Regions from separate parts of the Psychromonas sp. L1A2 genome, predicted to be linked through region 3. Evidence: predicted binding sites of a transcription regulator. Region 3 holds the regulator's gene; each other region holds the start of a gene.
What was found. Region 3 encodes FliA, which starts transcription of late flagellar genes. Its sites were predicted from a motif close to CTAAAGNTNNNNNNNNNNNNGCCGATA; they were not measured.
Positions count from the first base shown of each region.

Region 1: a site for FliA is predicted at 4,314-4,340, ahead of GQR59_RS06935 (flagellar protein MotY). Genes of this name have one in related genera too.
Region 2: a site for FliA is predicted at 1,587-1,613, ahead of GQR59_RS04975 (VC2046/SO_2500 family protein). Genes of this name have one in related genera too.

Region 1 is NZ_WUAG01000001.1:1,605,504-1,612,574, reverse strand. Features, by position in the region: gene zipA (cell division protein ZipA) at 1-143, opposite strand, end outside; gene cysZ (sulfate transporter CysZ) at 353-1,132, shown strand; gene sodB (superoxide dismutase [Fe]) at 1,768-2,352, opposite strand; gene grxD (Grx4 family monothiol glutaredoxin) at 2,561-2,893, shown strand; gene GQR59_RS06945 (fibronectin type III domain-containing protein) at 2,975-3,379, opposite strand; gene rnt (ribonuclease T) at 3,640-4,248, opposite strand; gene GQR59_RS06935 (flagellar protein MotY) at 4,374-5,243, shown strand; gene GQR59_RS06930 (spermidine synthase) at 5,631-6,398, opposite strand; gene GQR59_RS06925 (Rho-binding antiterminator) at 6,402-6,647, opposite strand; gene GQR59_RS06920 (phosphate-starvation-inducible protein PsiE) at 6,702-7,071, opposite strand, start outside.
Region 2 is NZ_WUAG01000001.1:1,126,537-1,133,607, forward strand. Features, by position in the region: gene GQR59_RS04965 (response regulator) at 1-1,079, opposite strand, end outside; tRNA gene GQR59_RS04970 (tRNA-Tyr) at 1,441-1,524, opposite strand; gene GQR59_RS04975 (VC2046/SO_2500 family protein) at 1,661-2,209, shown strand; gene GQR59_RS04980 (DUF3332 family protein) at 2,414-3,016, shown strand; gene purU (formyltetrahydrofolate deformylase) at 3,209-4,048, opposite strand; gene GQR59_RS04990 (YchJ family protein) at 4,077-4,541, opposite strand; gene asnB (asparagine synthase B) at 4,627-6,297, opposite strand; gene GQR59_RS05000 (cation:proton antiporter domain-containing protein) at 6,505-7,071, opposite strand, start outside.
Region 3 is NZ_WUAG01000001.1:408,708-415,778, forward strand. Features, by position in the region: gene flhB (flagellar biosynthesis protein FlhB) at 1-549, shown strand, start outside; gene flhA (flagellar biosynthesis protein FlhA) at 827-2,923, shown strand; gene flhF (flagellar biosynthesis protein FlhF) at 2,936-4,390, shown strand; gene GQR59_RS01735 (MinD/ParA family protein) at 4,450-5,322, shown strand; gene GQR59_RS01740 (RNA polymerase sigma factor FliA) at 5,350-6,060, shown strand; gene cheY (chemotaxis response regulator CheY) at 6,207-6,590, shown strand; gene GQR59_RS01750 (protein phosphatase CheZ) at 6,606-7,071, shown strand, end outside.

The DNA of each region.
Region 1 (7,071 bases), 1.2 Mb from region 3:
TGTTCTTCAAGCTCGTCTAATTGAGCTTGTTTCTCAGCTTTTAATGCTAATTTATTTTTTCTGTTTAATAAAAAACCGTGAATTGATACTCCGGCGATAGCCAAAATACCAATGACAATAAGAATAGATTGAAAATGCTGCATTATTGATTCTCTTGATTCGTGTTAATTAACTTGATTCATTTTAGATAATTTAATGACCCTTAAATTACCCTGTATCGCCCTATACGTCTATCGTTTGCATCTAATTTTTTATAAAACGGCGAATGTATTTATAAAAGAATGTATTTATTAGCTGATATTTACTGTCTACAAGGTAATATTATCAGATATATCAATAAGAAGGCTTAATAATGAACAGTAAAAACATAATCGATCAACCTTTAAGTGGTTTAGGCTATTTACTAAAAGGCATTCAACTACTTCGTCATCCACAACTTAGAGTATTTGTGTTAATTCCATTACTGATTAATGTATTGATTTTTGCCAGTGCATTTTGGTTTTTATTTTCCAGTATCACAACATGGATAGAAAGCTACATGCAAGATCTTCCTACTTTTTTAAGTTGGTTATCTTATATTTTATGGCCAATCATTATTTTTACGATCTTATTTTCATTTTCTTTTATATTTTCTACCATAGCAAATCTCATTGCAGCGCCATTTAATGGTTTATTAGCAGAAAAAACTGAAATTCTACTAACAAACTCAACGATAAATGATGATGGTTGGAAAGATATCTTTAAAGATCTTCCTCGTATATTAAAAAGAGAATGTCAAAAATGGCTTTATTTCTTACCGCGTATGCTGGGCTGCCTGATTTTATTTTTTGTCCCTGTTATTGGACAAACTCTTGCACCAATAGTTTGGTTTATTTTTGCAGGTTGGATGATGGCTATTCAATATGCTGATTACCCATTTGATAATCATAAAGTCTCTTTTTTGACTATGAGAAAGACCCTCGCAACTCGTTTTGGTAAAAATATCACGTTCGGTATGATTATTAGCTTTTGCACGACCATTCCATTAGTGAATTTTATTATCATGCCAATTGCCGTCTGTGGTGCTACAGCAGCTTGGGTAGATATTTATAAGAAACAAGTATTAGATAATCCACTCAACCTCATTGAATAATACTAGTATAGATTCAATGCCTAATTTTCATTAAAACTAAAAGTACTCTCTCTTAAATGTTTAACTATGAGAGTACTTTTAGTCACATAGTATTCCACTTACATTCTGATTTAAAATATGATCAATACAACCTCCTCCGTTTCCTAAATTAAACTTCTATTATATCAATTACAATAAATAGCTTATCTATTTTATTTGTTAAAACAGCCTACTTCCTCTTTGTAAATTTCGTAAAGGAAACAACCATTAAAGAATTTATAATGAATAAATAAGTTACTTTAATCAGAGTTAAATAGTGTGATTGATATTAAACATTAATGCTTATTCATGTTTTAAATAATGAAAGTGATTACTGCATACATTTAACTGAATTAGGTAATTTTTAAAATAGATTTAACTTTAAGAAAATAAATTGTTTTGGGTCAAAAACACGCTTTTCCTTACTGCGGTGGCCCTATAATTAGTTTTGGTGGTAATGGAGAATATCAAGTCCGCTTCCCATTTGGTAAAAACGGGCAATAAAAAAGCCTATCAGATAATAATATCTAGATAGGCTTTTAATATAACAAGCGAATTAACGAATGTTAATAACAGTAATTTTTAGTTAAACACTAATTATTCTGTTCTTAATAAAATTATGCAGCAAAGTTCTTAGCTACAAATTCCCAGTTAACTAATGCCCAAAAACCATTTAGGTAGTTAGGGCGAACGTTACGGTAATCGATGTAGTAAGCATGTTCCCATAAATCAACAGTAAGAAGTGGAGTAGTGCCTTCTTCAGTTAGTGGAGTTCCTGCATTTGATGTATTAACTAATTCTAGTGAACCGTCAGCTTTTTTAACTAACCAAGTCCATGAAGAACCGAAGTTATTCACAGCTTTGTCATTTAATTGAGCTTGAAATTCAGCAAATGAACCAAATTTAGCATCAATAGCAGCAGCAAGTTCACCAGAAGGTTCGCCACCAGCGTTTGGTGCTAAACAGTTCCAGTAAAATGTGTGGTTCCAGATTTGTGCAGCATTGTTAAAAACACCACCTTCAGAAGTTTTGATGATTTCTTCTAAAGATTTTTCAGCAAGATCAGTACCTTCAACTAAACCGTTTAGCTTAGCAACGTATGTCGCATGATGTTTGCCGTGGTGAAATTCTAATGTTTCAGCTGAGATATGTGGTTCTAATGCGTCTTTTGCATAAGGTAATGCTGGTAATTCAAAAGCCATTTTAAATTCTCCTAATAAAGGCTGGGGGGGGATCTAAATTTATAGTGGTTATTTATACTTACTTTAAGAATAAAAAGCCACCATAAAGATTGATCTAGATCATTTTGTGTCTATGATAGAATAATCGCAAATTCATAGATAGATTGCACGTATACAAATGTTATAATGTGCAATTAATTAATAACATTCTATCGTTAGAGGAAATATAATGGAAACATTAGATAAAATTAAAGAACAATTAAGCGAAAATACTATCTTGTTATACATGAAAGGTTCGCCAAAATTACCAAGTTGTGGTTTTTCATCACAAGCATCGCAAGCTTTAATGCAATGCGGACAACCATTTGCTTATGTTGATATTCTACAAAACCCAGATATCCGTGCAGAATTACCAAAATATGCAAACTGGCCTACTTTCCCACAACTATGGGTAGACGGTGAGTTAGTCGGTGGATGTGACATTATTTTAGAAATGTCTCAACAAGGTGAATTACAACAATTAATTACCGCTGCGGCAGAAAAAGCAGAAGCAGCTAAATAAAGTGGTCTTCTTGCAAAAAAGCCCGCATTAATAATCTTAATGCGGGCTTTTTTTTGAATATGTATTAATGATAAGACTTAATCAGTTATTGTTATTACAACTGATGTCTGAGTAAGCGATTCCACTTTCATTGTATGCACCAATTCTATAACAATATGTATTATTTGATAATACATTACTATCTACATAGCTTATTTGATTAGCATCTACAGAAGTTAATATAATAAAGTCATCATCCCCACCAACACTTCGTTCAATAAGAAAGCCCTCTTCATTATCAGCTAAATCATCCCAACTAATTTCAAGAGATTCATATTCCTTTAGAACATCTATTATAGAAGTACTTTCATTTGCAGAGGTACTTTCAGTTGTAGAATCATTGTAAACTTCACTACTTTGCAGTGAATCTGTGCTTCCGCTATTACATCCAATTAAAGGAATAAACGCTAACAGCATAATCAATTTATAACACTTACTTTTTATCATTTTCTACTAGGTCCTTTTTAACCGATTTCATCTATTTTCAACAAACAACAAAAATAGTCAGTTAAAAAATTCAACGTTATAGACTACCTTAGTAGCAAAAGATTCACTTTAAAATTCATCTATAAAATATTTGAGGAATGGAAATTAACGGAGGAAAAATATATCACTAAAACATAAATTATTATAATAAAAAAAAAGCCACGAATATATGAAAATACTGCGACTTTAGGTATTGTTTTTACTGTATTTTTTTGACTTTTCTACCACCCACCAAATGCTTTATAACGATTTACCATGTAATAAAACAATTCAGCGGTTACTTCTGTATCGTATAAAGCAGAATGAGCTTCTTTATTATCATACGCTACCCCGGCTTTTTCACAGGCTTTAGCCAAAACTGTTTGACCTAATGTTAAAGCGGCCATACTTGCTGTATCAAAAGATGCAAAAGGATGAAATGGCACTCGCTTTAAATTACAACGCTCAGTTGCCTTATTAATAAAACCTTGATCAAACGATGCATTATGAGCAACTAATATTGCACGATTACAATCATTGTGCTTTTGGTATTTACGTACTTTCTTAAAGATTTCTGTTAATGCTTCACGTTCATCAATTGCATTACGTAGAGGGTTAAAGGGATCAATACCAGTAAAACTAAGTGCTTTAGGATCTAATTCTGCCCCTTCAAAAGGCATCACATGAAAATGTATCTTATCTACGCTTCTTAAGTATCCTTGCTCATCCATTTCAGGAAAGATAGCCGCGATTTCTAAAATAGCATGGACTTGAGGATCCAAGCCTGAAGTTTCAATATCAATGATAACCGGGTAAAAACCTCGAAAACGATCTACTAATTTGTTATCCATTTCATCTCACTGTTAAAATAAAGTTCGAATATTATGCCAGAAGCACGAAAAACCTCATAATTTTACTAAAGATATTTACTTACTTGTCGATATAAACAACAGTGATTAAAAAATATCGAGCCATTATGAAAAAAATACTACCTTTAATATTCATAGTAACCACAATGCCAGCGACTTCTGCCAATAAGCAGTATCATGCAGGAATGGACAACTCTAATTGGTATTTAAGTAGTTCTTCTCCAATACAATGCACGCTCGAGCACCCTATTCCTCGATATGGCCAAGCAAATTTTATAGCTAAAGCGAGTAAAAAAATTAATCTAGATTTTAGGTTAGAAAGCAAACGAGCGATGCCAACAACGGAAGTAGTTCAATTAAAATCAGTTCCTCCTGCATGGCATCCAGGTTCAGCTCCTGAATTAATAGATACTGTCACTTTTCACCAGCAATTTGATGGATATGTCACTAAGCAAAGTGCTTGGAGAATGCTCAATGAACTAGAAAGTGGTCAAGTACCTACCTTTTATTTCCATGATTGGTACAACAATAAACAAATGGTCACTGTCGGTTTATCATCAATTAACTTTAATAAAAGCTACGATGATTTTAATAACTGTATTTCACAGTTATTGCCTTATAATTTCGATGATATCTCATATAGTATTTTACGTTATAAAAAAGATGGATCTTTATTAACTCAATTTTCCAAAAAACGTTTAAAAATGATCGGTGATTACATAAAACATGATAAATCTATCAATGTAATTTTAGTATCAGGTTATTCAGATGGTTACGGAGGGGTTAATACAAACCAAGTATTATCTGAAGAAAGAGCCAACTCAGTTAAAGCGTACTTATCTGAGTTGGGGTTCAGCAATGACAACATTAAAGTATCTGGTTTTGGTGAAAAACATCATGTTGCAGATAATAGAAATATTCTAGGTAGGCAAGAAAATAGACGTGTAATTATTTCAATTGAAAAAGAAGATATCTAAGTTAATTAAGGTTGTACACTAATGACAACATTAAAGTGTCTGGTTTTGTGAAAAACATCATGTTGCAGATAATAGAAATATTCTAGGTAGGCAAGAAAATAGACGTGTAATTATTTCAATTGAAAAAGAAGATATCTAAGTTAATTAAGGTTGTACACTAATGACAACATTAAAGTGTCTGGTTTTGGTGAAAAACATCATGTTGCAGATAATAGAAATATTCTAGGTAGGCAAGAAAATAGACGTGTAATTATTTCAATTGAAAAAGAAGATATCTAAGTTAATTAAAGCCGTACAATGTGTTTGCCATAATCGATGAGAGTAAATAACTTAGCAATAGTGTTAATAGGATCTACTCTTTTCTTGATGATTTGGTCGTGTATAACCTTACTGATTGATTGGAATATAAGTCATTTTATCGATTGTTTTTTCCAAGCCTGATAACCCTATCTGAGTGAAATTGGCTAAGCGTTGTTGTAACACGGATTGCTTAGGTATCATTTCATGGCTACATAGAATCACAATATTACTATAATTATCAAACTCAATAATGGCGATGTTGATAAAGTGCTTTTTAATGATAAGTAACATTTTCAATAATTGTTGGTTATTTTGCGCTTTTATATTTAGAGATAACACTGCTTTTTCAGTTGTTATTTCACATAACTGTTTATAAAAGTACTCAGTAAATAAAAAATCAGGACTTTTTTCACCTATAAATAAATCACACAAAACAACATCATATTTAGCTTTAATACTTTCAACAAACTGTTCAGCCTGTTGGCAAATCACATCAACCTTGCCAGGCAAGTAAAAATAACGTTTAGCCATGTCAATAATAGGCTGAGAGGCTTCGATAGAAGTGATATGTAAATTAGGTATAGAAACTAAAGCACGCTCTAACGATGCTCCCCCCAACCCTAAATTAAGTATTTTTTTGTGTTGATTATCCAATAACAAAAAAAGTAATAATGATTGAGAAACAGGCATTATTACTTGCTTTGGATTAACTTTTGACATTAAAGATTGGATTGAATGTCCATTATATTCAAACCACCTATAGTGCTCTGTTTCTTTCACCTCTAATAGACAACCACCAATTTCTTGTTGAAATAATAAAGTGTTGTTATTAGTAAATAATTGTTCGACATTCATAAATTAAGTAAAAGAAACTTGCGTGATATGTGGATTTTCGACATCAACACTTAGCAACGCGATCTCAATTAATACAATATCAACATTTATTCCTTTTACATCTAATTTTATACACTCTTGCCGAGAATCGTTACGCGCCGTATCTAAAGCAATTCCTTTGACGATCTGCCCCGATTTTAAGGTTAATATCACTGGATAATGGTACAAACATACAATTTCAATATAATCATATTGATGGCAACTTATCATTACATTTTCCTTTAATTGGCATGATCTATTTCATTAAATAATGATAAAGATTATTCAGATCTCTTTATCCGAATTACCATAAGGATATTTAATATGGCCATAACGAATAACTAAAATAGCTATAACAATAATCAAAATTGAAGCAGATAACCCTAACATTCTCCAAGTATCTAGATTTTTCATATCTAAAATCATATAACGAGCTAATGCAACAACTGCAATATAGAGTGGCATCCTAACGGGTAAGCGCCCTGATTTTAAGTACAACCCGACCATTGCAAAAACTTCTAAATAGATAAAGAGCAATAATAAGTCAGCTAAAGTAACTTCCCAGTTTTTAAACACTATCCAGACTTCATTTGCCATGGCGATAACAGTGAGTAAAGCAATAGTAAATAACGCAGTATGCTCAACCAAAGACAAT
Region 2 (7,071 bases), 720 kb from region 3:
TGATATATTTCATCAAAACCATTAAAATTAAAGTCTTTGTTCTTTCCTTCTTCGAAACGACTTTGATAAAGCGCTGAAGACACTTTTTTTAATATATGTTTTCGCTCTCCTATATCTTTCTCTTGTTTTGCTAAATTAATAATACTGCGTAAGTAGTTAGCAAGGTGGCAAGGATCAGGATAAAAAGAACTACGACTTAAATGCAAAATAGAGTAATAGCTATTGAGCATGACAATATACTCTTCCATTTCATTTGCTAATAAAGCCACTTCTTGATGACGCTCAATACTATGATGTGTGGTATTGGCTGCTTGAGTTAATATATTTAAGGCGTTGTTTAATTGCCCATCATTTTTATATGAGCGGGCTAACCATCGGTAAGCTTCCATTTGTAATGGAGCGTCTTCAATCAAACGCGTTAATACCTCAATTGATTTTTTGTATTCCTTCTGAAGAAAATAGGATCTTCCTAAACTAATACAAGGGCGTACTAATGGCCTTAATTCAATTAAGGGTTTTAAGATTTTATCTGCGCTTTGGAAATCCTCTATTTGAATATAAATTTCAGCAAGTAAGTTTTTACATAGATTTCTATATTCAGGTGCTTGGTCAATTTTTTGTTTGCAAAGTGAGATAGCCAATTCGTAATGCTTATCTGAAATGGCTTTGTAAATTGCATGTAACATAACTTTACGATGTGTTGCTGCCGTTAACCGGGTGCTTAATTGTACGGGGGAGAAAGGTTTCATCAGGTAATCATCAGGTGATTTCTCGATTGCCGTTAATACCATTCTTTTATTGCTATCACCTGTAATAATAAAGCACAGCGCATGGTCTGGTATTAGATTATTTTTCTTTAAGTAATCTAATAACTGCACACCATTTTTACCTGATCCTAGATTGTAATCTAACAGGTAAATATCGAATTTAACCACTTTAGTTATTTTTACTGCTTGGTCTATTGTGTCGGCAAACGTGATATTTTTTGCGCCTTGATTGGTCAACATGGCTTTAAGCATTACATGAAATGCTTTTTGATCATCTACTATTAAGATTTTTTTATCATGATAATGAAACATAGTGAGTACCGACCAAGTTAAAACAATTTAAGTTAAACAAATTAATTTTATAGATTAAATAATTCGATTCTTATAAACCAGCAGAAAAAGCATTACTATCGCTACCATTAAGTTTATTTGAGAGATCATCTGTTGGAAAGGCGTACATAAAATAATGATTTAATAACAAAAGTAAGTTATGAAAAATGTTTAATAAGATTGTAGAGTATTTTTTGATTAAATGATTTTTTAAAAGTCACAAAAAAAGCAAGTTTTATTTATGTCAGTTATCTTTGCAGTGTAAATAATAAATTGGAGTATTAATTGATGTATTAAAGAAGGTATTTGAAACTTGATGGCCTCAAGCTAATTTAAAATGAAATGGTGGAGGGAGGTGGATTCGAACCACCGAAGCTTTCGCGACAGATTTACAATCTGTTCCCTTTGGCCACTCGGGAACCCCTCCGTTATTTCGAGGTGCATAATATCAGAAAATGATCGCTTGTGAAGATTAAAATTGAAAAAACATTAAATAAAATCAGGTTGTTGCCGATAAAGATAATACTTTATTAAACAATAAGCGTAGGGACGTCTCTTTTAGTATGAATATTGAGCAACTTGATCAACAGATAATTATTAACGAATGGCAACTAGGGCAACAGCTAAATACTGCTGTTCATAGTGGCACTCGTGAAAAATTTAATTTGTTATTAAGTTTCCTGTCCGATGATGCTCGAGATTTTGCACAATTTGAAATAAAGTCAGAAATTGATTTAGTTGCAAAAAAAGATAACTTACGTACTTATTTTGAATTGCCAGAAAAACAACCTTTAGTGAATGAAGGGCCATCAGAAAAACTGTTAGCTGAGTTGAATGATGATTTACAGCAAAAAAAATTAACCGATATTCGCTTTAAACAGTTAATAACCAATGAAGCATTATTATCAAAGCAACAAGGTGCTAAGTTCCCAGAAGAATTGTTAGATAATTTACCATTACTCAAGAAGCAACGCATGAACGCGGCTTATCAATCAAATTCATTGACTGAAGAACGTGATAATAAAAAGCCAATAGGGATAGATGCAAGTTTATTAGATGAATACAAAAATATGGATTTAATGAACCGACCTCTACAAGTTCATTATAAGTAATATATATTCCTTCATGTTTAACCTCTTATATTTCTCTTCTTTATTGCTCTTTTTCTCATTTCTTAATGTCATATAACGTATATTTTGAGGCCGCTAAAGTGGACTTTGAACTTCACTTGTAACAAGCTGTCAGACCATCAGATATAAAAAGTTAGTTTTTGTAAGGTTGTTTTTGTTTCAATATATCAAGGTAGGAAAGAGTTTATGATGAATAAAATGTCTAAAGTAGCGGTTAAAAAAGTCGCGATGGTTGCTACAGTCGCTTCATTAACGACTGCTTTATCGGCTTGTGTCGGTAGTAACGCTGTGACAGACAAAGTGATGCAATTTAACCTAGAAGTGGTAGATAATCGATATGCGCGTGGTGGCGTTAATATATTACTATTCCCTGTTTATGCATTAACACTTGCCGTTGATGTTGTTGTTTTTAATTCTCTTGAGTTTTGGACTGGGAAAAATCCTTTAAACGGTAGTCCGCATATTTTTGATTCTGAAGTGAAAACGCAATATCAAATCAATGATGACTTAGATCCCTCATTAAGAAAGGCACCTTTAAAGCCGTTATCTAATAAATCTGAAAGCAAAGCATCTAATACTGAAAAATCTGTTTATTCTGTGGAAGTTAATCCTGTTAATAAAAATACTATCGATTACGATATTGTTTATACAAACGGTGAAAAAGCGGTATTACGTGGCGAAAAAGTCGGTGAGCTTGTTAATTTCTCATTAAATGGTGAGCATGTAACAACGGCTTCAATTGATGATTTACAAGCTTATATGACACCTGAACAGAAAACTAAATCTTAGTCGATCAGCGATGAGACTAATTATAAGAGACTAATTAAGAGCTGCTTATCTTATAAAGAAACAGATAATAAAAAGCCTTAACTATCAAATAGGTAGTTAAGGCTTTTTTGTGTTGGTTTAAAAATAGCTTTTAAAAGTGACTAAAAAGCGATTTAAAAGCGATTTAAAAGTTATTTAAAAACTATTTAAAAACTATTTAAAAACAACAGTACGGTTAGCGTAAACAAACACTTTATCGTCTAGCACTTGTTGTAAAGCACGACTTAATACTGATTTTTCAACATCTCTGCCTGCTTTTGCTAATTCTTCAGCACTATAAGCGTGGTCAATATGAGCGACATCTTGCGTAATAATAGGGCCTTCATCTAAATCATTATTAACAAAGTGAGCTGTTGCTCCAATAATTTTTACGCCTCGATCGAAGGCTTGCTGATAAGGTTTTGCGCCTATAAAAGCAGGTAAAAATGAATGGTGGATATTAATTAATCTATTTGAATAAGCCTCAACAAATTTTGGCGTTAAAATACGCATGTATTTAGCTAAAATAACGTAATCTGGTGTGTAAGGCGCAATGGTTTCTAATACTTTATCTTCATGCTCTTCACGTGTTAAACCTTCATGGCTTACTGTGTGATAAGGGATATTAAATTTAGTGACTAAGTCTTCTAATGCATCGTAATTGCCGATAACTGCTGCAATTTCTACATCAATGCCGCCATAAGTGCTCTTCATTAGGATATCACCAAGACAGTGTGCTTCTTTAGTGACTAAAATTACAATACGTTTACGTGTCGTTGAATTAATAAGAGCGCGAGAAGAACCTGTTGGTAAATTTAAATCTAAATCAGCCAATAAAGTGTGATCATTAAAAATACCTTCAATTTCTGTACGCATGAAAAATCGATTATATTGATGATCAACAAATTCATTATTTTTAACGATATTTAATTGGTGTTTTTGACAGATATTAGTAATTTGTGCAATCAACCCTTTTGCATCAGGGCAATTTGTTAATAGTGTTTTCTTTTCCATTATTATCTCTATTGATTCGATTCTACTGTTAAGCACAGCATTTTTTATATTTCTTTCCACTGCCGCAAGGGCAAGTATCATTGCGCTGTATCTTACCTGATTTTTGGCCAGGATAAAAAGTCCCATCGCAATAAAGCCATTGATCATGCTCTTTCACAAAGTTAGAAAGCTCGTGATGGCAATGAAGTTGATCTTCAAATAAATACCAGGCTTTGAATTCCACAGTACCTTTATCTAATCCATCATTAGAATGAACAATCTCTAAGTTTTTCCAATCTAATGATTTCTCTGAGAGTTGCTCAATAGTTAAATTGTCACGAAAGCTGGGATGGTAAGTAGAAAATAAGTATTCACCTAATTGCAGACAAAAAGCACTGAATCGAGAACGCATTAATTGTTCGCAAGTGTCTGTTTTTTGTTGTAATTGATGAAAAGGCTGACAACATTGTTGGTATGTTTGACCACTTTTACATAAACACTGGTTTGTATTCATTTTCTTTCTTCCATCAAAATCTATAAAAAAAGGGCATAAAAAAAGCGCTCAGAGAGCGCTTTTTAATATCAGTTAATAATGATACTTATTTTTGCGCGTAAGCATCGTTATGAATGCCAGCAGCACGACCCGATGGGTCAGCATTGTTTTGGAAACTTGCGTCCCATGCTAATGCTTCAACTGTTGAACAAGCAACAGATTTACCATGTGGTACACATTCTGCTGCACTATCAAGTGGGAAGTGACCTTCAAAAATACTACGGTAGAAGTAAGCTTCTTTTGTATCCGGTGTATTGATTGGGAACTTGAATTCCGCACTCTCAAGTTGTAGATCGGTTACTTGTGTTTCAATATGCGCTTTCAGCGTATCAATCCAGTTGTAACCAACACCATCAGAGAATTGTTCTTTTTGACGCCATAAAACTTCTGGTAACAATTGACCATCAAACGCTTCACGTAAGATATTTTTCTCAATTTTGCCATCTTTGATCATTTTAAGTTCAGGGTTAGTACGCATTGCTACGTCTAAGAACTCTTTATCTAAGAATGGTACACGAGCTTCGATACCCCAAGCTGCCATTGATTTGTTAGCACGTAAACAGTCAAACATATGTAGTTTGCTTAGTTTACGGTTTAACTCTTCATGGAACTCTTTAGCATTTGGCGCTTTATGGAAGTATAGGTAGCCACCGAATATTTCATCAGCACCTTCACCTGATAGTACCATTTTGATACCCATCGCTTTAATCTTACGTGCCATTAAGTACATTGGCGTAGACGCACGAATAGTCGTCACATCGTAAGTTTCTAAGTGATAGATAACTTCTTTAAGTGCATCAATACCGTTTTGTACAGTAAAGATAATAGGGTGGTGAACGGTACCTAATTCATCAGCTACTTTTTGTGCAGCAGCTAAGTCTGGTGAACCTTCAAGGCCAACAGAGAATGAATGTAGTTGTGGCCACCAAGCGCCTGTTTCATCGTTATCTTCGATACGTTGCTTAGCAAACTTCTGAGTGATTGCAGAAATAACAGATGAATCTAAACCACCTGATAATAATACACCGTAAGGTACATCACACATTAGTTGGCGTTTTACCGCTGCTTCTAATGCTTCGCCAATTTCAGCTGCACTGCCACCGTTGTCTTTAACTGCATCATATTCCATCCAATCACGGGTGTAATATTTAGTTAATTCGCCAATTTCACTATCTAGGTAATGCCCTGGTGGGAATTCAGATACTTTTGAACAAATAGGAGTTAATGCTTTCATTTCTGAAGCTACATAATAGTTACCAAATTCATCCCAACCTTGATAAAGAGGAATAATACCCATGTGGTCACGACCAATTAAGTATTTATCTTTTTCTTCGTCATATAGGCAGAATGCAAAGATACCGTTTAGGTCATCTAAAAATGTATTACCTTTCTCTTCGTATAAACCAAGGATGATTTCACAATCAGATTTAGTTTTAAACTGGTAACCACAAGTTAGCTCTTTCGCTAATTCTTTGTGATTATAGATTTCACCATTTACAGCAAGTATGTGTGTATTATTTTGATTGTATAAAGGCTGTGCACCTGTATTCACGTCAACGATAGAAAGACGTTCATGAACAAGGATCGCTTTATCAGAAGAATAAACGCCAGACCAATCTGGGCCGCGATGACGAAGCAGTTTTGACATTTCAATTGCTTGTTGGCGCAATGCGATAGGATCGCTTTTAATGTCGAGCACACCAAAAATAGAACACATAAGGTTACCTTTTTTATTGTAAACGGATAGTAAAGTTATCCGTTACTTCTTGAATTACTTTTAAGCACAAGTTTATTAACTGATGTGCTTCGTGATCAAATTAGATCAACATATTGAGAGATATGATTTTTGCAGAATAAACATCAAAAGTCACACGAAATCAGTACAATTTACTAACAAAAAACATCGACACCTCAATATTTATCTTTATAGGTCCAGTTTTTGCGGACTTTTGCCCAAAATTGCTTGAAAATCTGTCCATACATGGCGAGCAAAACCTGCACCAGCTTCTTCGTACATATTAAACACTAAGTTAACACCTAAGGCGTTTAACTCTTGTTCATCTGTTTTATAATGCGCAAGTGCAGCTACTTTAAAACTACAGTTTTGAATATTATTTAATTGTTCAGCCGCGTAACGATTACCGTTATGGTCCGGCATCGCCAATAGAATAAGTTTAATATTATTAGTGAGCTGTAATTTAGTCCAAAAATCAGAGTCGAGAGCATCACCAGTGATAACGCGTCTTCCTGCCTCTCTGTGTTGTAATGTAGTGAGATGGTTATAATCAATGCCCATTACTTTTTCGCCATAGGTCGTTTTTAACGCATCATAAGCACCCACACCAATTCGTCCCATTCCCATTACTAATATTTGTGCATCACCAACACGTACTGGTCGGTCATCTAAATGTAAGCGAGTTGCTTGATAACGTTTTAGCGCTATTCGATAGCGGTCGTAAATAGCATCAGCATATTTATTTAATAGTGCGGC
Region 3 (7,071 bases):
TTGTGTTTATCATTATTAATTATTGTGGCCGTGGATGTGCCTTACCAGATCTATAAGCATAGTGATGAATTGAAAATGACAAAACAAGAAGTTAAAGATGAATATCGTAACTCTGAAGGGAAACCCGAAGTTAAACAGCGTATCCGTCAATTACAATATGAGATGTCACAACGAACTATGATGCAGGATGTTCCAGATGCTGATGTTATTGTGACAAACCCAACTCATTATTCCGTTGCATTAAAATATGATAAAGAAGGCGATAGACCGCCATATGTTGTTGCTAAAGGTGTCGATTTTATGGCGCTTAAAATTCGTGAAGTTGGCCGTGAGAATGAAATCCCAGTGATGCAGTCACCACAACTGTGTCGTGCGGTTTATCACTCTACTGAAATAGGCGAAGATGTTCCTGAAGAACTATTTATCGCAATTGCAAAAATATTAGCTTATATCTATCAATTAGAACAATTTAGGAAAGGTAAGTCAGGGCGGCCTAAAGCCTTACCAACAGAGATTCCTGTCCCTGAAGGGTTTATTTATCCTAACTAAGGCATTTTCATTTACTGTGTAGTATTGTTGATGTTTAAGCACTAAAATATAAGTAGTAAATTCAACTAATATGTTTGATTAATAAGGATTAATTGAATAAGTATCAAAAGTATTAACGGATAAGTTTATTTTTTACTATTATTTAGCTTTTATTACTTTGTGGTTAGTAATTGATTGCAATTATCTTTATATTAATAAGTTAAACTAATTAGATATGGATTAGAAAAATATAATTATCGCTAAATAAACGTTATCACATTCATTTTTAGGTGGCTCTATCAACAGTATTTTAACATCGCTATGGTCTAAACGCTCCGTTGTACTCGGTGGTTTAGGCACGCCAATTATAGTGTTAGCTGCATTAGGTATGGTTATTTTGCCTATGCCGACCCTGCTATTGGATATTTTATTCACATTTAATATTGCACTTGCATTAGTTGTGTTACTTGTCTCTATTTATACTAAACGCCCATTAGACTTTGCTGCTTTCCCTACCGTACTTTTAATTGCCACATTATTACGCCTTGCTTTAAACGTAGCATCAACTCGAGTGGTTCTATTGGAAGGCCATGAGGGTGGTGATGCTGCTGGTAACGTTATCGAAGCATTTGGTTCGGTTGTGATTGGTGGTAACTTAGCCGTTGGTTTAATTGTATTTATCATCTTAATGATTATTAACTTTGTGGTTATCACAAAAGGTGCTGGACGTATTTCAGAAGTGAGTGCGCGTTTTACCTTGGATGCAATGCCAGGTAAACAAATGGCGATTGATGCCGATTTGAATGCAGGTTTAATTAATCAAGAAGAAGCCCGTTTACGTCGACAAGAAGTGACCATGGAAGCCGACTTTTACGGGTCAATGGACGGTGCGAGTAAATTTGTTAAAGGTGATGCGATTGCTGGAATCATGATCCTATTCATTAATATCATTGGTGGTTTTGTTATTGGTATGGTGCAATACGATTTACCTTTTTCACAGGCGGCTGAAATTTATACCTTATTAACGATTGGTGATGGCTTAGTTGCACAAATTCCTTCGTTATTATTGTCTATTGCTGCTGCAATCACTGTGACGCGTGAAAATACCTCAGCAGACATGGGTAGTCGCATGCTTGGACAAATGTTTGATGACCCTAAAGCATTAATGATCACTGCAGGTATTTTATTAGTCATGGGTATTGTTCCTGGCATGCCACATCTTGCCTTTTTAACGTTAGGTGGGATCGCTGCTGGTGGTGCTTATTGGCAGTTACATCGCTTAAAAAATAAAGAAGAAACGGCATTAGCGATTAAAGAAAATGGCGGTATTACAAATGACGGCCCTGCTGAAGTCAAAGAATTAGGTTGGGATGATGTTCGTAGTGTTGACACTATTGGCTTAGAAGTGGGATATCGATTAATTCCGCTAGTGGATAAAGCGCAGGGTGGGCAGTTATTAGATCGTATTAAAGGAGTACGTAAAAAGCTCTCTCAACAAATGGGTTTTTTAATTCCGCCTGTTCATATTCGTGATAATTTGGATCTGGCTCCGAATAATTATTCTATCTCTTTAATGGGGGTTACCTGCGGTCACGCTGATATCTATCATGATAAAGACATGGCGATCAATCCAGGACAAGTTTTTGGTCCTATTGATGGCGTTACGGGTATCGATCCTGCATTTGGATTAGAAGCCGTATGGATCGAAGAAGCTCAACGAGAGCAAGCGCAAGCATTAGGTTACACCGTTGTTGATACTGCAACAGTGGTTGCAACACACCTCAGTCAAATACTCAGTAATCATGCTGCACAGTTATTAGGGCATGAAGAAGCTCAAAATCTATTAGACATGTTGGCTAAAAAACATCCAAAATTGGTCGAAGGTTTAATTCCCGAAATCTTGTCGTTAAGCACCGTAGTGAAAGTACTGCAAAGCCTATTAAATGAAAATGTTGCGATTAGAGATATTCGTTCAATTGTCCAAACACTAGTCGATTACGGTCCACGTAGTCAAGATGCCGAAGTTTTGACGGCAGCATGCCGAATTTCATTAAAACGTATGATTGTTCAAGAAATTATTGGTAATGAGCCTGAGATACCTGTTATTACGCTATCTTCAGAGTTGGAGCAGATATTGCATAAGTCTATACAGGCTGGTGGAGCAGATGGAGCAGGTATCGAACCTGGGTTAGCTGAGCGTATTCAGAACTCATTGATTGAAGCATCACAACAACAAGAGTTGCTAGGTCAGCCAGCAGTATTATTAACATCAGGTGTATTACGCGGTACCTTAGCTCGATTTGTTAAAAATACAATACCGAGTTTACACATACTGTCTTATCAAGAAATACCAGATGATAAACAGATTAAAATAATTAGCTCAATTGGGCAATAACGGTTGTAATGAATGAAAATTAAGCGATTTTTTGCAAAAGACATGCGTACAGCAATGGTTGAAGTTAAAGAGGTGTTAGGCCCAGATGCTGTAATCATGTCTAATAAAAAAGTAGTGGGTGGCATTGAGATTGTGGCGGCAGTTGATTATCAATCAAAACCAACGACTGAACCAAAATCAGATAAATCTGATGCACTGTCTCAGCTTAAGGAAGACAGTGTGCAGTTGTCTTCAAAAAGTACTGAAAAAACACCAAAAATAAAATTGCCTAATAGTATTCGCAGTAATCGTAAAGAAAGTGGTGAAGATTTCGCTAAATCATTGAATTCATTTTTTGGTAAAGTTAATGCTCACCAAAATAAAAAACCTACTTTAAAAAAACGTGAAGAATTGCCTGCTTTTTCATTTCAAGAGCAAGCTGAAAAGGGGCCAAAACCTTTTGCATCTTCACAACCTGCGACATTAGCTGAGCAGCAAAGCTGGAATAATGGTCCAGATCGTCGTACTTCAACATTAAAAAGTGCTTCACAAGCAAATCGTAATAGCGAAAATAAAGATATTGCTAAAATCAGTGAGGAAGTGGCCTCTTTACGTAAATTATTAGAGCATCAAGTTTCAGGCTTAATGTGGCAAGAAATGGAACGTAAAGAACCGGTTCGAGCAATGATTATTAAATGGCTAAACAGTGCTGGGTTTTCAGATGAAATTGCCGATAACTTAGCAAGTTATGTTCCTGAAGATGCCTCATCAAGTGAGGTGCAACATTACATACAAGCTTTATTACAAGATAAAATATCCATTGGTAATAATGAAATCCTACTAAAAGGTGGAGCAATAGCATTATTAGGGCCAACCGGAGTAGGCAAAACAACCACAATTGCTAAATTGGCTGCACAATTTGCTATTAAATATGGTCCCGAGCAAGTTGCTTTAATTACTACTGATACTTACCGCATAGGCGCGCATGAGCAATTAGCAACTTATGGAAAAATAATGGGTTGTGCTGTACGAGTTGCTAAGGATGCTGACGAATTATCACAAATCCTATATCAGTTCAGAGAAAAGCGATTAGTCTTAATTGATACCGCTGGTATGGGACAACGAGATGTTCGTCTTTCTGAGCAGTTAGAAACATTGATGAGCAGTAGTGGTGTCAATATTAGAAGTTATTTAGTTGTTCCTTCTACTGCGCAACGTAGAGTGGTTGAAGAAGCATTGCAGCATTTTAAACGTATTCGGTTATCGGGTTGTATTTTAACTAAAATCGATGAAAGCATTGGTTTAGGCGAAGTATTAAGTGTCACCATGAAACATGCATTGCCGATTAGTTATATTACGACAGGGCAACGTGTACCTGAAGATATTGAAATTGCTAAAGTAGAAAATTTAATCAGTAGTACTTTAGCAATGATGGACAGCCAAGAACAAGAAGATAAACATCAATGGTATAGCAGTACTGACGATTAATATCGATGTTATAGTACATACTATATTAGTTTAATTAATTCAAAAAATGAGTAAGTAAGATGATGGCAGATCAAGCAAGTGGTTTAAGAAAAATGACCAATCACCAAGTCAAAGTGATCGCAGTCACTGGCGGTAAAGGCGGTGTTGGTAAAACTAATGTTACCCTTAATATGGCTGTCTCGCTTGCTAAAATGGGTAAACGAGTGATGGTGCTTGATGCTGATTTAGGGCTTGCTAATGTAGATGTGTTATTAGGTATTCGTGTTATTAAAAATTTATCACATGTTTTATCTGGTGAGTGTACTTTGGATGAGGTTATCGTTCATGGTCCAGAGGGCGTTATGATCATTCCTGCCACATCAGGTACTCAATCAATGGTTGAATTAACCGACGTTGAGCATGCAGGTTTAATTCAAGCTTTTAGCTCATTACAAACTCCCATTGATATTTTATTAATTGATACCGCTGCTGGTATTTCAAATATGGTAGTCAGCTTCGCTCAAGCGGCACAGGACGTATTAATGGTGGTGTGTGATGAGCCTACATCAATTACTGATGCTTATGCCTTAATTAAAATACTTAGTAAACAAAATGGCGTTTATCGCTTTAAAATTGTCGCCAATATGGTGCGTAGTTTACGTGAAGGACAAGATCTATTTACAAAGTTAACACGTGTGACGGATCGTTTTTTAGACGTTTCTTTAGAGCTTGTCGCGTGTATTCCTTTTGATGGTAATGTTCGCCAAGCAGTGAGAAAACAAAAAACAGTAGTCGATGCGTTCCCAAAAACACCAGCCTCACTTGCCTTTAAAGCATTAGCTAACCGTGCTTGTGATTGGCCTATTCCACATCAACCTGGTGGCCATCTAGAGTTCTTTATTGAAAAGCTATTACTCAATGATAATGACGAAAGTATTAAAGAGCTTTTATAAGTGTTGATAAAGCGGGGAACTCTATAAGTGATTAAAGCGCAGGGATATCAAACTGATACATCAGAGCTGATAACACGGCACTTAGAACTAGTACATAAAATAGCTTATCATTTGATGGCTAGGTTACCTGCTAGTGTATTAGCAGATGATTTAGTGCAATCTGGCATGATTGGTTTATTAGAAGCGGCTCGTAATTTTGATGCTTCTAAAGGCGCTAGCTTTGAAACGTTTGCAGGTATTCGCATACGTGGTGCAATGTTAGATGAAATGCGCAAAGGTGATTGGGTTCCACGTTCGGTACATAAAAATAGTAGAACGATTGCTAGTGCAATTGATGCAGTCGAAAAACAAAGTGGAGAGGATGCAAAGGAGATTGATATTGCTAATTATCTTCAAATTTCACTTACTGAATATCAAAAAATGCTTCAAGACGTTAATTGCGGGAAACTTATCGCCTATGAAGACCTACCAAATCCAGATGATATGTTCGCGCAATCAAGTAAAACATTTGATAGTACTTTTGATGATGTTGCAGATAATCAGTTTACTCAGCAATTAGCACAATTAATTGAACAATTACCACAACGAGAAGCTTTAGTTTTATCACTTTATTACGACGAAGAGATGAATTTAAAGGAGATTGGTCTAATTTTAGAGGTGAGTGAATCACGTGTTAGTCAAATTCTTAGCCAAGCTATACATAGACTGAAATCTAAAATTAATTCTGATAGAATATAACCAATAAGGGGTAATTGTTTGTGGTGACTCACAATATTGCTAATAATCTATAAAATAACGTAAAAGAATAATGTCTTTTTTGCAGTTTTTACCTATATATAACAGAGATATAAAATAGGCCGACTTTTTTGCCTTAAGGGAATGTTTTGAATAAAAATATGAAAATATTAATTGTTGATGATTTCTCAACAATGAGAAGAATAATTAAGAACTTATTAAGGGATTTAGGCTTCACTAATACATTTGAAGCTGATGATGGCCATACTGCTTTGCCACTATTAAAAAATGGCGACTTCGAATTTGTGGTCACTGACTGGAATATGCCGATAATGGAAGGGATTGATCTATTAAAAGAGATACGAAAAGATCCTAAATTAAAGCATTTGCCAGTATTAATGGTAACAGCTGAAGCAAAACGAGAGCAGATCATTGAAGCTGCTCAAGCTGGAGTTAACGGTTATATTATTAAGCCTTTTACCGCCGGTACATTGAAAGAAAAATTAGACAAAATATTTGAGCGTTTAGCTTAATTTAAGGAGTACAGTATGGCTGATCAAGTTATGCCACACCTCTCACTTTCTCAAGCTAAAGCGCTAGTGGCTCATTTAGAAGCCGAGCAAATTAATGAAGCTAATAAGATTGTAGAGAGCGTTGATTTTTCTGTATCAAAGGAACATCTTCTCTTTGGCCAAGTCGGTGAATTAACACGTGAATTGCATGAGGCTTTATTAAGCTTTAATAATGATACACGTTTGATGGATCTCGCTGGTCATGATTTACCCGATGCTAAAAATCGCTTAAATTATGTTATTGAAATGACAGACAAAGCTGCTAACACAACAATGGATGCTGTTGACCATTGCCTGCCTATTGCCGATAAATTAATCCATGATTTAGATAACGTAATGCCAAGCTGGGAAAGCTTGATGACGCGTAATTTAGACGTTGGTGAATTTAAAGTATTGTGCCATTCCATTGATGAGTTTTTAACTTACTCAAAAGGCAGTTCGG